DNA from 2 places in the Paenibacillus sp. FSL R5-0623 genome. Region 1 is predicted to be linked to the other one. Evidence: a T-box and tRNA genes for the amino acid it is inferred to sense, from the RefSeq annotation. Region 1 holds a T-box; the other holds one or more tRNA genes.

Region 1 (6,223 bases):
CAGAATCGGAATGTTCAGCTCTGCAGCTGCTACCCGTTCCACATTATCAGCAGGCGCTGCCGTAGAGTAGACAACAAGGTCTGCTCCAGTGACGTGCTCTGCCGTATGTCCGATATATATTTTCGCCCCCTTGGCTGCCAACTTCTCGGTCAACTCCTGTGAAGCGACATCCGATCCGGTAACGGTGTATCCCATTTCCAACATAACTCTTGCGATGGCACTCATGCCATATCCGCCAATCCCTATAAAATGAACGTGTTCCGATGTATTTAACAAAACTTTCACCAACCTTTTTCAGAATCGGTTTGATGCAAAAGGGCTGCCCGCACATCCGCAATCAGGTACAGTGTGCCGGAGACCACCCCCAGATCTTCCGCTTCCGTCCGTGACTTCAATAGATCAAGTGCCTTTGCCCATTCGGGCTCGACGATGATTTCCAGTTCCTGCTTCGCAATGGCGGGACGTACCCGTTCGACAATCTGCAGCAATTCGGCTGCATCCATTTTGCGTCGGAAATCTGGCTCGGTCAGGATCAGCGTATCCACTAGTGGCAGTATATGCTGCAAATACGCTTCGTGATGCTTATTTGCCAACATACCCATCATCAAAATTAACTTGTTGTGTGGATAGACATCCGTAATGCTCTTGGCCAGTGACTCTGCCCCTTCCGGATTATGTGCTCCATCAAGCACAATTCGGGGTTCATCGACGACTTTTTCGAATCTTCCTGCCCAGAAAGCATTCTCCAGTCCAAGTGCAATATCGTTGTCATCCAGCATAAATGCCATGTATTGTCTAAGCAATTCAAGCACCATAAGTGCGGCCGCTGCATTGTCACATTGATGTGAGCCCTGCATGCGTATGCGAACGTCCAGGTCACGAAACGGGCCTGTAAAATGAAAAGATTGTCCGTTCTCATTGCTGTCCAGTCTATGATAAGAGAATTGATCTCCAGCCAAATACACGCTTGATTGAAGCTGCTGTGCTTTCTCCTGAATCACCTTCACAGCTTCGGGTTGAGTCGCGCAAGTCACAACGGGTACTCCCGGCTTGATAATACCTGCCTTTTCTCCAGCAATCTGCTCAATCGTATCTCCAAGCACATCCGTATGATCCATACCAATGTTGGTGATGACGGACACAACAGGTGCGACAATATTCGTTACGTCCATCCTTCCCCCTAGCCCCGTCTCCCATACCACAACGTCAGGGTAACACTCCTCTGCATAGTACAGAAGCGCGAGAGCCGTGGATACCTCAAACATCGTGGGTGATCCAAGCGGAGTGGAGGCCATTTCCATGACCAGTGGATGTAATCGATTCGAGAGCTTAAGCAGGATTTCTTCAGGAATATCCTCACCGTTGTATTGAAAACGGTTTGTAAACTTGGTGATATAAGGCGACGTAAAAGTACCCACATCATATCCAGCCTGAAGAAGCACTGACGTCAAAAAAGCGCAAGTCGAACCTTTGCCGTTCGTTCCCGCGACATGAATAAATTTGAGACGTTGGTGTGGGTTGCCTAACATGGACATCAGACTCTCGATTCGTTCCAATCCAGGTCGGATGCCAAAAGGAATAAGGCCATTGATCCAGTCCACGGCCTCGTTATACGTAAGTAAAGGAGCTGCTGCATCTGTCCCGTCTAATTCCGTCATCTGATTCACCTTCGGTCCCGAGTTTGAGTGAAAAAAGCGGCCGGATGGCATAATGGCTCTCCATCCGACCCAAATATATTAACCTTTCAGTTCCTTGATTCGTGCAATCACTTTATCCCGTTTATCGGAATAATCGGCTTGCTTGGCGCGCTCTTCCTCAATAACTTTGGCAGGAGCTTTGGCTACAAAGCCTTCATTCGCCAGCTTTTTCTCTACACGGAGAACTTCGCCCTCAAGGTTCTCCAACTCTTTCTCCAAACGAGCCACTTCCTGCTCGATATCAATAAGACCTGCGAGCGGCAAGTATAGTTCTGCCCCCGTAATGATCGCAGTCATTGCCTTATCCGGTGAGTTTAAATCCAGCCCACTATCGAACTCGGACGTATTACAGAAACGTTTGATGTAGTGACTGTTACGCTCAATGATGCTGGACGTCTCAGGACTGTTTGCTTTGACCATCAACTCGATCTTTTTGCTCATCGGCACGTTCACTTCTGCACGAATGTTTCGCACTGCACGAATGGTATCCATCAGCAGGTTCATCTCGGCAACAGCCTCTGGGTTCTCCAGAGCAGGATCATATACTGGCCATGATGCCAGCGTAATGGTCTCACCTTCATGCGGCAGATGCTGCCAGATCTCTTCGGAGATGTATGGCATAAACGGATGAATCAGGCGCATGGTCTGATCAAGCACATAAGCAAGCACGGATTGTGTTTTCTTCTTGGCAACCGGATCTTCCCCATAGAAGGACAGCTTAGCAAACTCAATGTACCAGTCACACAGGTCATCCCAGATAAAGTTATACAACACACGACCCGTTTCCCCAAATTCATACGCTTCGATTAGACGCGTAATATCGCGGGAAGTTTCGTTCAGACGGTGCAAAATCCAATAATCCGCTGTACCAAGCTCTCCGCTAATGTCACGTTCCTCATAAGTGAATCCTTCCAGATTCATCAATGCAAAGCGCGAAGCATTCCAGATTTTGTTGGCAAAGTTACGAGCCTGCTCCACCCGTTCCCAACGGAAACGCAGATCCTGACCTGGCGTGCTGCTGGTTGAGATCATGTAACGCATTGCATCTGCGCCGTATTTCTCAATCACATCCAGCGGATCTACACCGTTGCCCAGTGATTTGGACATTTTACGTCCATCTGCATCACGAACAAGACCATGCATCAGCACATCCTTGAACGGAATCTCATCCGTGAATTCCAATGCAGTGAAAATCATACGTGCAACCCAGAAATATATGATGTCATACCCTGTCACAAGTACACTTGTTGGATAATAACGTTGCAGATCTTCCGTATCTTCCGGCCAGCCTAGTGTGGAGAATGGCCATAAGCCGGAGCTAAACCAAGTATCGAGTACGTCTTCGTCCTGTCTGAGCTTGCGTCCAGCATACTCTGGCAGCGTTGTTGGATCTTCAGCAGATACGATGATTTCACCTGTTTCTTCATCATACCAAGCAGGTATGCGATGTCCCCACCACAGTTGACGGGAAATACACCAGTCCCGAACGTTTTCGATCCAGTTCAGATAGGTTTTCTCAAAACGGTCTGGAACAAAATTAACCCCTTCGCCGCTCTGTTGTTTCTTGATCGCTCTCTCTGCAAGTGGCTTCATCTCAACGAACCACTGTGTAGAAAGATACGGCTCAACAACAGCTCCGGTACGTTCACTGTGTCCAACCTGATGCGTGTGATCCTCAATATTGATCAATACGCCCTGCTCTTTCAAGTCAGCAACAATCTGCTTGCGGCAGTCACTGCGATCCAGTCCCTGATACTTGCCAGCCTCAGCATTCATTGTTCCGCTCTCATCCATTACAGTAATTTGAGGCAGATCATGACGAAGACCTACTTCAAAGTCATTCGGATCATGTGCAGGCGTGATTTTAACTGCACCACTTCCGAACTCTTTATCCACATAATCATCAGCGATAATTGGAATTTCGCGTCCAATGATTGGCAGTACAAGTACTTTACCAATCATATCTGCATAACGCTCATCCTTCGGATGAACAGCAACCGCTGTATCACCCAGCATCGTTTCAGGACGCGTTGTTGCCACGGTAACGTAGCCACTTCCGTCTTTGAGCGGGTAACGCAGATGGTACAAGTGACCCTGAACCTCTTTATATTCAACCTCAATGTCGGACAGAGCTGTCCGGTTCACCGGGTCCCAGTTAATGATACGTTTGCCTCGGTAAATAAGGCCTTTTTCATACAGTTGAACAAATACTTTGCGAACCGCTTGGGACAGACCTTCATCCAGCGTAAAACGTTCACGTGAGTAGTCAAGCGACAATCCCATTTTGCCCCATTGCTGACGAATGGTAGTGGCATATTGATCTTTCCAGTCCCATACTTTCTCCAGGAACTTCTCACGTCCCAGATCATAACGAGTCAGACCTTCTTCACGCAGCTTCTGCTCCACTTTGGTTTGGGTAGCAATACCTGCATGGTCGGAACCCGGAAGCCACAGTGCATCATAACCTTGCATCCGTTTGGTGCGGATCAGAATATCCTGCAGTGTAAAATCGAGCGCATGCCCAATGTGTAGCATCCCGGTCACATTCGGGGGTGGAATTACAATCGTATACGGCTCGGCATCTTTACGTTGACCGGCTTTGAAATATCCACGCTCCATCCAGGTGGAGTACCATTTATCCTCTGCCGCCTTAGGATCGTAAGTGGTCGGCATTTCTGTTGCAGCTGATTTTTTTTCCTCAGACATGTGTCATTCCTCCGTTACTTCATCATCTTCGCCAAAAAAAACAAAAAAAACCTTTCATCCATCAAAGGACGAAAGGTTAGCTTTCGCGGTACCACCTTTGTTTCACGCCGACAGCAAGATAGACTTCACCCTCTGTACATGACGTGACACTTCAAGCAGATAACGGCTGCTACCGGCCCATCCTACCTCAGAAACAAATGACGATAGATCTCATTCATCCCTTGTATTCAAACAGGCAACTCCCGGGCGACTTCGATCAGTTGGTTCCTGCGGAATCTCACAGCGTTGCAATTCCACTCTCTGAAAGGTCATACTGTCTACTACTCCCGTTCCACGTTGTTCTTCAAAAAACCTACACACATCATACCTTGCTCGTGCGCGATAGTCAACCTGACAACAGCGGATAAAGAGCGCTGGAATGCAGGTTTAGGACGAATCATGCAAAAACCCGCAATCCTCAAGGGGATCACGGGTCGTAACGAAGGCTTTAACTGCGGATTAAGGGATGTACAATATCTGACCTTCTTCCACAACCTGCTCAGATAATCGGTTATACAACTGAAGTTCCCTCGTGCTCAATTGATAACGATCTGCAATGGCATCCAGTGTATCTTCTCGCTGAACAATGCACAGTTTCACCTTGCGGAATGGGGTCTGGTCCACGATTGTTCCCAGGAACAGGTTCTTCCATTCCACATCATCAGCTGGATACGTTTCTTCCTGTACCACACCCGCAGGAACCTCATCACCTCGCTCCACTTCAGCATCGCGTGCAGCTCTGCCAGAGGATAACAAGGAAGAGATACCTACGCCCTCTTCTTGCCGGGGTGCGGATTCTTTTTTGCTGCCAAAAGCAACCTTCAGCTCCGGCTTGTCTTCCGTCTCAGCCACAGGTTCAGGAACAAATGCTTCGTTCTGTACGAACTCGTCTACCCCAGTCGCTTCAAAAGACGGTCGGTCTTCCTCCGCGTTGTCTGGTTCGGACGAAGCAAATACACCTTGCCAGTTCTCCGCCTGTGATTCGCCCGGGACATCGGCAACTGCCTGATTCTCCTGCTGAGGTACAGATCTCGCTGATTCGAAGTGCCATACCTCTGGTGCGTCCGGTACATCCCGTGCTGCCAACTCATTAGATGATTGAGCAGTAGGCTCTGAGACTGCTTGATCTGCACTTCTCGAGTTGGCAGGCAATACATCCGCGGAAGGCTCGGACCAACCCGAAGACTCGTCTTCCAGAGGCAGCAATGGTTCCGACTCAGGGTAAGAAGCTAACCGATCAGCGGTCTCAGCCATAAAAGACGAGATCGGAGAAGGTTCGCTATATTGCTCATTAGATGCCAATTCATCTGTATTCGCCGTTAGAGATGCGGGATCTTCGTTTGCATCAGGTTGTCTGTTTTCGTTAGCGTACTCCGCACTTTGCTCCTCGGATTGAAGTGGCTCGGCCAATGACGAATTCGCATATTCCTGCTGCGATTCTTCGCTATTCCCCAACGTCTCTTCCCTTGTGGACAGGTCAGCGAATTCAGGAGCACCATATGCAAGTTCTGCTGCATTCGCAAGTCTCTCTTCCTCACTCCGCTGGAGCAGGTACTCCTGTGCAAATATGTTGGGGTCGCTACCTGTCTGTGCTGCTTCATCGGAACGGTTGGTTTGCTGAGCATCAGGCGAATGAACAACTGTAAACTCATCTGCTGACCACACTTGTGGCTCTTCAACAGGAAAACCTTCGATGCCTCGCAGCGACAATACGCCTGTAATGTTCAGACTGCGATTGGATAACAGATCCACGTCAAAATTTTCGATCTCGATAGAAATAT
Region 2 (6,223 bases), 700 kb from region 1:
TCTCATATACTTTCATCTTATGGGTACGAGCGCCACATTCAAGGAAGAAGTTATGCAGCAGATCCTCGACCAGGTTGCCACTGTTGAAGACATTTGCTCCCGTCCATGGATTCCCCATAGAGTCAAAAGGCATTGCGCCTTGTGCACCTGCCAGATAGTGATACGACAGACGAGCATCTTTTACGGAACCTAGCGGCGTATCGTCGGGTTCTTTGTACTCGGTTGAACCTCTGAGGCACTTGTTAATGCCATGAGACACGAGCTCAACATGACCCAATTCTTCAGCGGTAATACTCATGACGAGGTCATAGAAGGGCTTCAGCTTTTCTTTGGATCGAAAATTAAACGATTGATAGAGGTAGTTGTTCAACGTTGACATTTCTCCGAATTTGCCGCCGAGCAATTCTTGTATGGCTGCCGCAGCATTCGGATCTGGCTTCTCGACATTGGGAATCTCAATCAGAATTTCATCCAAGCGTTTGAACATTCGGGTGTAACCTCCTCAAATTGGTATTACAGATCGTGTAGGGTTTAAGATCGTGAAGTCACTCTGTCATGGCCTATTACACGTCTATTGGGTTTTTTAAACAAAAAAACAACCAAATGGGACTTAAGCATCGCATAACGCAAGCCGCATATTTTCTACCACTTGTTATTTCCTACTATGGTAAAATTTTTGTATAATAAAACATTCAAACAAGTCTTCACGTACAAGAGAAGAGAGCCATTAATCCATAAAGGAGTAAGAGATGAACAAGCGTTGGATACAAATAGTTAGGATTGTGATGTTTCTAGTGATTCAGATGTACATAAGCAACGAGCCTGCCACAGCATACGACGTTACGAACGAGGTTCAGGTGGATGAAGCAACGAGGCAGTTACTTGAAAAGAAATACGGGTTGGATCGTCCTCAGGAGCCGAAGACACAACAACACTTTTTCTCAGGTGACTGGGGAATGAGCTTCCAGACGGAGCCTCCTGATTCGTTTGACCGACTTTTTCATGTGGTTCCTTTTTCCCTGCGGCCACTGGCCTGGATCTTTCGTTTATTCGTGTAAAATGAAAACCGGACGGGCAATATAACAGAAACATATTGTCCCAAGGAGTGAGTGAAATGAGAATGCTCATCGTTACCGTCATGTCGGTAGTCCTGAGTTTGGCTGGAATTACATCAGGATCAGGGACCGCTATCCCTGATTATGCGAAGTGGGGAATTATTGCGGTCAAAGAAACACAGACCAAGTATAATGTGGATATCTTGGACTATAAGCATATCGGTCGCACCTCTCTAACAGCGGATCAATCACGGGAACAGTTCAAGTTATGGGTTCGTGCTAAAGACGGCAAGCAATTCGCAGTTTATGTGAATGTTGATTTTAATCCATCTACACAACAGTTAAAGAAAGTACAATTTTCGGAATCGGATCGGCACTGATCCGTTATGAACCAGACTGCCTTAATGATTAAGGTGAAAGTCTGGTTTTTTTATTTTACAAAATCCTTTTTTTACTATTGAATAAAGAACTTATGTTCGCATATAATATGAAATACAAACAAACGTTCTTATCGGAGGGATGATTATGCTAGGGAAATATATTGGCCAGATGGTGGAGCTTGTCTACATGGATCGTGCAGGGCAGATTACGCAGCGACAGATTCGAATTAACAGTGTACGTGGCGGGATGATTAGAGCATCAGCGGGAAAAGAAGGCTCACCCCGAACATTTCTGGAGCAAGGTATTCTGGCATGGCGTCCTGTTACCGATCTGAATGGGGAGGTAAAGTATGCTGAACGATTTTGAACGCAAGATTTTGCGTATTATGGTGAACTATGCAGGGCAACGGCGCAGGTTGCCGCGAATGGATGAACTGGAGAACAAGACCGGACGAAGCAAAGCATTCATTCATGAGTCATTGCTGGAGCTTGAACGCACCGGGCATATCGCCTGGGAGAACCGGTCTACTCTGGAAGGGATACAGATATTGCAGGCTTGGGAACAGGTACAACAGCCGATTCGCAAAAGCCAGTCTTCCGGGGACTCCGTAAAATATTTTACGGACTACTGATCATAATAAGAAAACGCCAACCCGGATATCCGGATCGGCGCTTACTGTGTCACATGTACGACATGTGCATCTATTTTAGAAATGGGGAAGTTGGTCCAGGTTGTTAGTTGGGTCACCGTCGGCATCGCCGCGAATGTACATTTCGCCATCCTTGCCTTTAAATACATTCACACCGGCAATAGCGCCAGCCTGTACTTCTGTAAGGGCCTGCTGATAATCCAGTACACGTCCTGCTGAAGTCTGAAAGGCTGTCAGGTCACCGTCACCATTTTTCTGTACAGCTGTGAAACTCTCACGTGTTGTTTGATCCATGATGTCACACTCTCCTTATATGACGAGATAGGAATCTGCTTACCTGATTAGCCTATCCCAATTCATCGGAAGTATGCACCATATGCTAATAAAGACCTGCCAACGCGGAGGTTTTACAGGCTCTTTCTCATACGAACATGCAAAATATCTGCATCATAAAAAGGTTCTTCCGAAATCACTTCATAACCCAGCTTTTCATAGAATTTCTGTGCCTGACACTGCGCATCCAGTACAGAATAGGATAAGCCGAGTTCACGTGCCAGCTCCTCCATCGCGAGCAGAAGCACACGTCCATAACCAAATGAACGATGAGATTCAAGCACCGCGATCCGCTGCATTTTGGCCGTATCCTTGCTGTAATAGATCAGACGTCCTGTGGCTACAGCTTGCCCATCCGTACTTAACAATACATGATGCACATCTGGACTGATGACATCATATTGATCAATCTCAATCTCCGCAGGCACCTGTTGCTCGATCACAAAAACGTGATGGCGAATTCCCAGGGCTTGCTCCAGTTGTTCTTCTGTTGATACATAACTAATCTCAGCTGCCAATTCCATTCCTTCTTTCTGCTCTTGCGCGACATATCAGACTGAATTATACAAAAAAATGTTTTTCCTGTATAGTGAAGTCTGGAACATATTGGGAGAGGAGGGGGTAGTGATGGGCATGGCAGGCATCATGGTAATTACATTGTTAATGTCGGCGGGAATGATTACTCTGTTGTATTACGTGACCAAGAAAGCATACTCACGCAAGTGGGATGAAGATGAGTAATTCATCTGTTAACCTTCACGGCAAGACTTCACTGCTTCCTCGCGGAGAATATACATCTTGAATTACAGAATTGGAGTACACGTCCAGCCAGACGGGCAGAGACTCACCATTTTCATTGGGCTGTTGTAATTGTTGGAATTGTACCGTATGTTCATCCTTCTCCAAGCCGCAACCAGTAACGGTTGTACTGAGAATCACAAGCCCAACGCAGGGGAAGAAGCATTTGGTAAATGTATGTTTATTGGATCTTGACCATTTTGTTATGTTTCTCATAGGGAATTCACCTCGTTGTAGAAATGGTAATCTTTCCTTTATTGTGCACCATTTCGGGTGAATTATAACCAAATAAATCATTGACAATGAACACGGTTACTTGATATGATACTGTTACTTGATTGGGAAACAATTATATATCATGATCTGTTAGCTCAGCTAAGTTTAGTAGTATGGACACGATGGATACATCTTAATTATTACAGGGCGATAGCTCAGCGGGAGAGCATTATCTTGACAGGGTAAGGGTCGTGGGTTCGATCCCCACTCGTCCTATATGAAAAATTAAAGGCAACTTCTTTTGAGAATTATATCTCAAGAGGAGTTGTTTTTATATATATAATATTATGGCCACCTCCAATAATATGTGTAGGTGGTTTTTGTTGATAATAAACATACTTAATGGTACAATTTGGATAAAATTAAGCAGTGAAAGTAGTTACGACTATCGATAAAAATAATACAGAAAAAAAGATATGGTGGTTGATGGAATGGGACAAATAAAGCGTGTTGCGGCACTATATCGAGTGTCCACAAAAGGTCAGATGGACGGGAACGATATTCCAATGCAACAACGAGCATGCAGGAAGATGGTAGAGAAACAAGAGGGATGGAAGCTAGTTAAGGAATATACCGAAAAAGGGATATCAGGTTTTAAAGTACCTGCCTCGAAGCGTGATGTTATCCAAAAGGCTAAAGAGGATGCAGAGAATGGTTTATTCGATGTCTTGTTGGTATTTATGTTTGATAGGCTTGGAAGAAAAGATGATGAGACTCCCTTTGTACTTGAGTGGTTTGTAAACAAAGGGGTAGAAATGTGGTCTGTAATAGAAGGTCAGCAAAAAATTGAAGCATACACCGATCGGATGGTCAACTACTTAAGGTTTTGGCAGTCAAGCGATGAAAGTAGGAAGACCTCTGAACGAGTCAACGAAAAACATATACAGATGGTCGAAGATGGTATTTTTAGGGGAGGAGGTATTCCCTACGGGTATAAAAGTGTTGATTCCGGTAATGTAAATAAAAAAGGAAAAGCACTGCAAAAACTGTGTAAGCACGAAGAAGAGTCAAAGATCGTACAAGAAATATTCCGACTAGTGCTTGAAGAAGGTTACGGACAATTAAGAATAGCTAAACTTCTAAACGAAAAAAATGTTCCGACAAGAAAAGCAAAACAATGGGGTGCTCCTACTGTAAACGTTATACTTAAGAATCCAATTTACAAAGGAGTAATGAGATACAGAAAAGAAAAAGGAGACGATATATTTTCAAAACCAATCCCTGAATTAATGATAGTTTCAGAAGAGGATTGGAATAGTGTACAGGATATAAGGGATAAAAAGAACCCTAAGAATCCAAAAAGAAATGAAAATTCCATTCCCATAAGCACTAAAGAAGTTTACTTTTAACTGGAATAGCCAGATGCGGTTGTTGTAATTCTAGATTGACCACGACTACATTTGTAAATAAATACAAAGCAGCTAATGGAGAAATAGTCAGATACAATCAGAATAAAAGTTACCGTTGTAGTGGAAAATTGCAAGGAAAGACGGATTGTAACGGACAGGCAACATTTTCTTCAAAGAAGGTAGAGAGACAAGTCTTAGAAAGAGTGGATGTATACTTAAGTCAACTCAGAACAATAGATTTCCAATCAGAAATTGAATCATTAAAAAAGAAGGTTTCTAATGAAGAAGAGGAAAAAATAAAAACAATGCAAAATTTACTGGAAGAGAACTACGAGGAGCTTGTGACATTAAACGCTGAGGTTCCAAAATCTATAATGGGTAAGAGCGCATTCAAACCAGAAATGCTCAATGGTCTTATCGAGAAAAAAGAAAACGAAATTCAGAAAACTACTGAAGACATTAAGGGAATAGAGCAATTGTTATCCTCCAAAAAAATGGAGATATCAGAGATGGAGGCTCTAAAAGATGATCTCCCAGTTTGGCGGGATGTATTTACAAATGCTTCAACAGAGAAGAAGAAAATGATGTTAAGCACATTGTTAGACGTGGTCTACATTAGCAAAGAAAAAATATTGGTTGAAATCAAGGGTGGAATAAAAGAATTACTCGATCATCTATACAGAGAGAGTAAGGATAGTAAGAGCTCACTTATTTGACAGGGTAGGGGTCAGTGGTTCGAGCCCACTACAGATCATATACGAGAAGCCTTACAATGTAAGGCTTCTTTTCTTTTTTTTACATACAAACATGAATGTGATTTGCGATAGCTTCAGTTTCTCTCCTCTTTTTAAACAAAACTTAAATAAAACATAAATTCAGCGTAAGGTTCGTCTTCTATACTTGGTTCTGAGGTCAACATAGAACAGGAGAAGGAGAGAACTTATGAATTATTCAAACCCATTTACATCAAAGTTAGCCAGAGTAGGGATCGCGGGTACACTGGCTTTAATACTGGCAACAAGCCCACTTGCCAACATGGGGGTTGTTGCCGCGGAAGCAGACCCAGCGCCTGTATCTACGAAGATACATAACACACAGAAAGACTCTCTAGAGCAGACCCCGATTCAATATCAGATCCAGGCTCGGTTGAATGAGAAGGACATGACGATCCAGGGGAGCGAGAAGGTGACGTATCGAAACACAAGCAAGGATGCACTCCAGCAGCTGGTCCTCCATACATATGCTGATGCAAACCTCTCCAAGTCTACACAGGCGAGCATGTACCAACAGCATAATGAAAAGATTAGTGAAGATCATCCGGAGAAAACAGCGGAGGACTTTCTGGGTGGCATCGATATTCAGGCTGTAACCGCAGATAGCCA

Evidence for each region. The T-box of region 1 lies ahead of MKY92_RS23545 (valine--tRNA ligase). A T-box ahead of a tRNA ligase gene usually reads a tRNA of that ligase, here a tRNA-Val.
Region 2: it encodes a tRNA-Val, which carries the amino acid that the T-box ahead of MKY92_RS23545 (valine--tRNA ligase) is inferred to sense. The anticodon was not compared.

Annotation. Positions count from the first base shown of each region.
Region 1 covers NZ_CP150233.1:5,345,923-5,352,145, forward strand. The annotation lists gene murC (UDP-N-acetylmuramate--L-alanine ligase) at 1-225, opposite strand, end outside; gene MKY92_RS23540 (folylpolyglutamate synthase/dihydrofolate synthase family protein) at 282-1,658, opposite strand; gene MKY92_RS23545 (valine--tRNA ligase) at 1,737-4,403, opposite strand; T-box leader at 4,465-4,746, opposite strand; gene MKY92_RS23550 (LysM peptidoglycan-binding domain-containing protein) at 4,902-6,223, opposite strand, start outside.
Region 2 covers NZ_CP150233.1:4,641,627-4,647,849, reverse strand. The annotation lists gene MKY92_RS20410 (manganese catalase family protein) at 1-487, opposite strand, end outside; gene MKY92_RS20405 (hypothetical protein) at 786-1,058, shown strand; gene MKY92_RS20400 (DUF3889 domain-containing protein) at 1,115-1,435, shown strand; gene MKY92_RS20395 (hypothetical protein) at 1,581-1,802, shown strand; gene MKY92_RS20390 (hypothetical protein) at 1,786-2,067, shown strand; gene MKY92_RS20385 (DUF3892 domain-containing protein) at 2,143-2,379, opposite strand; gene MKY92_RS20380 (GNAT family N-acetyltransferase) at 2,493-2,936, opposite strand; gene MKY92_RS20375 (hypothetical protein) at 3,175-3,432, opposite strand; tRNA gene MKY92_RS20370 (tRNA-Val) at 3,637-3,708, shown strand; gene MKY92_RS20365 (recombinase family protein) at 3,909-4,841, shown strand; gene MKY92_RS20360 (hypothetical protein) at 4,877-5,557, shown strand; gene MKY92_RS20355 (M1 family metallopeptidase) at 5,784-6,223, shown strand, end outside.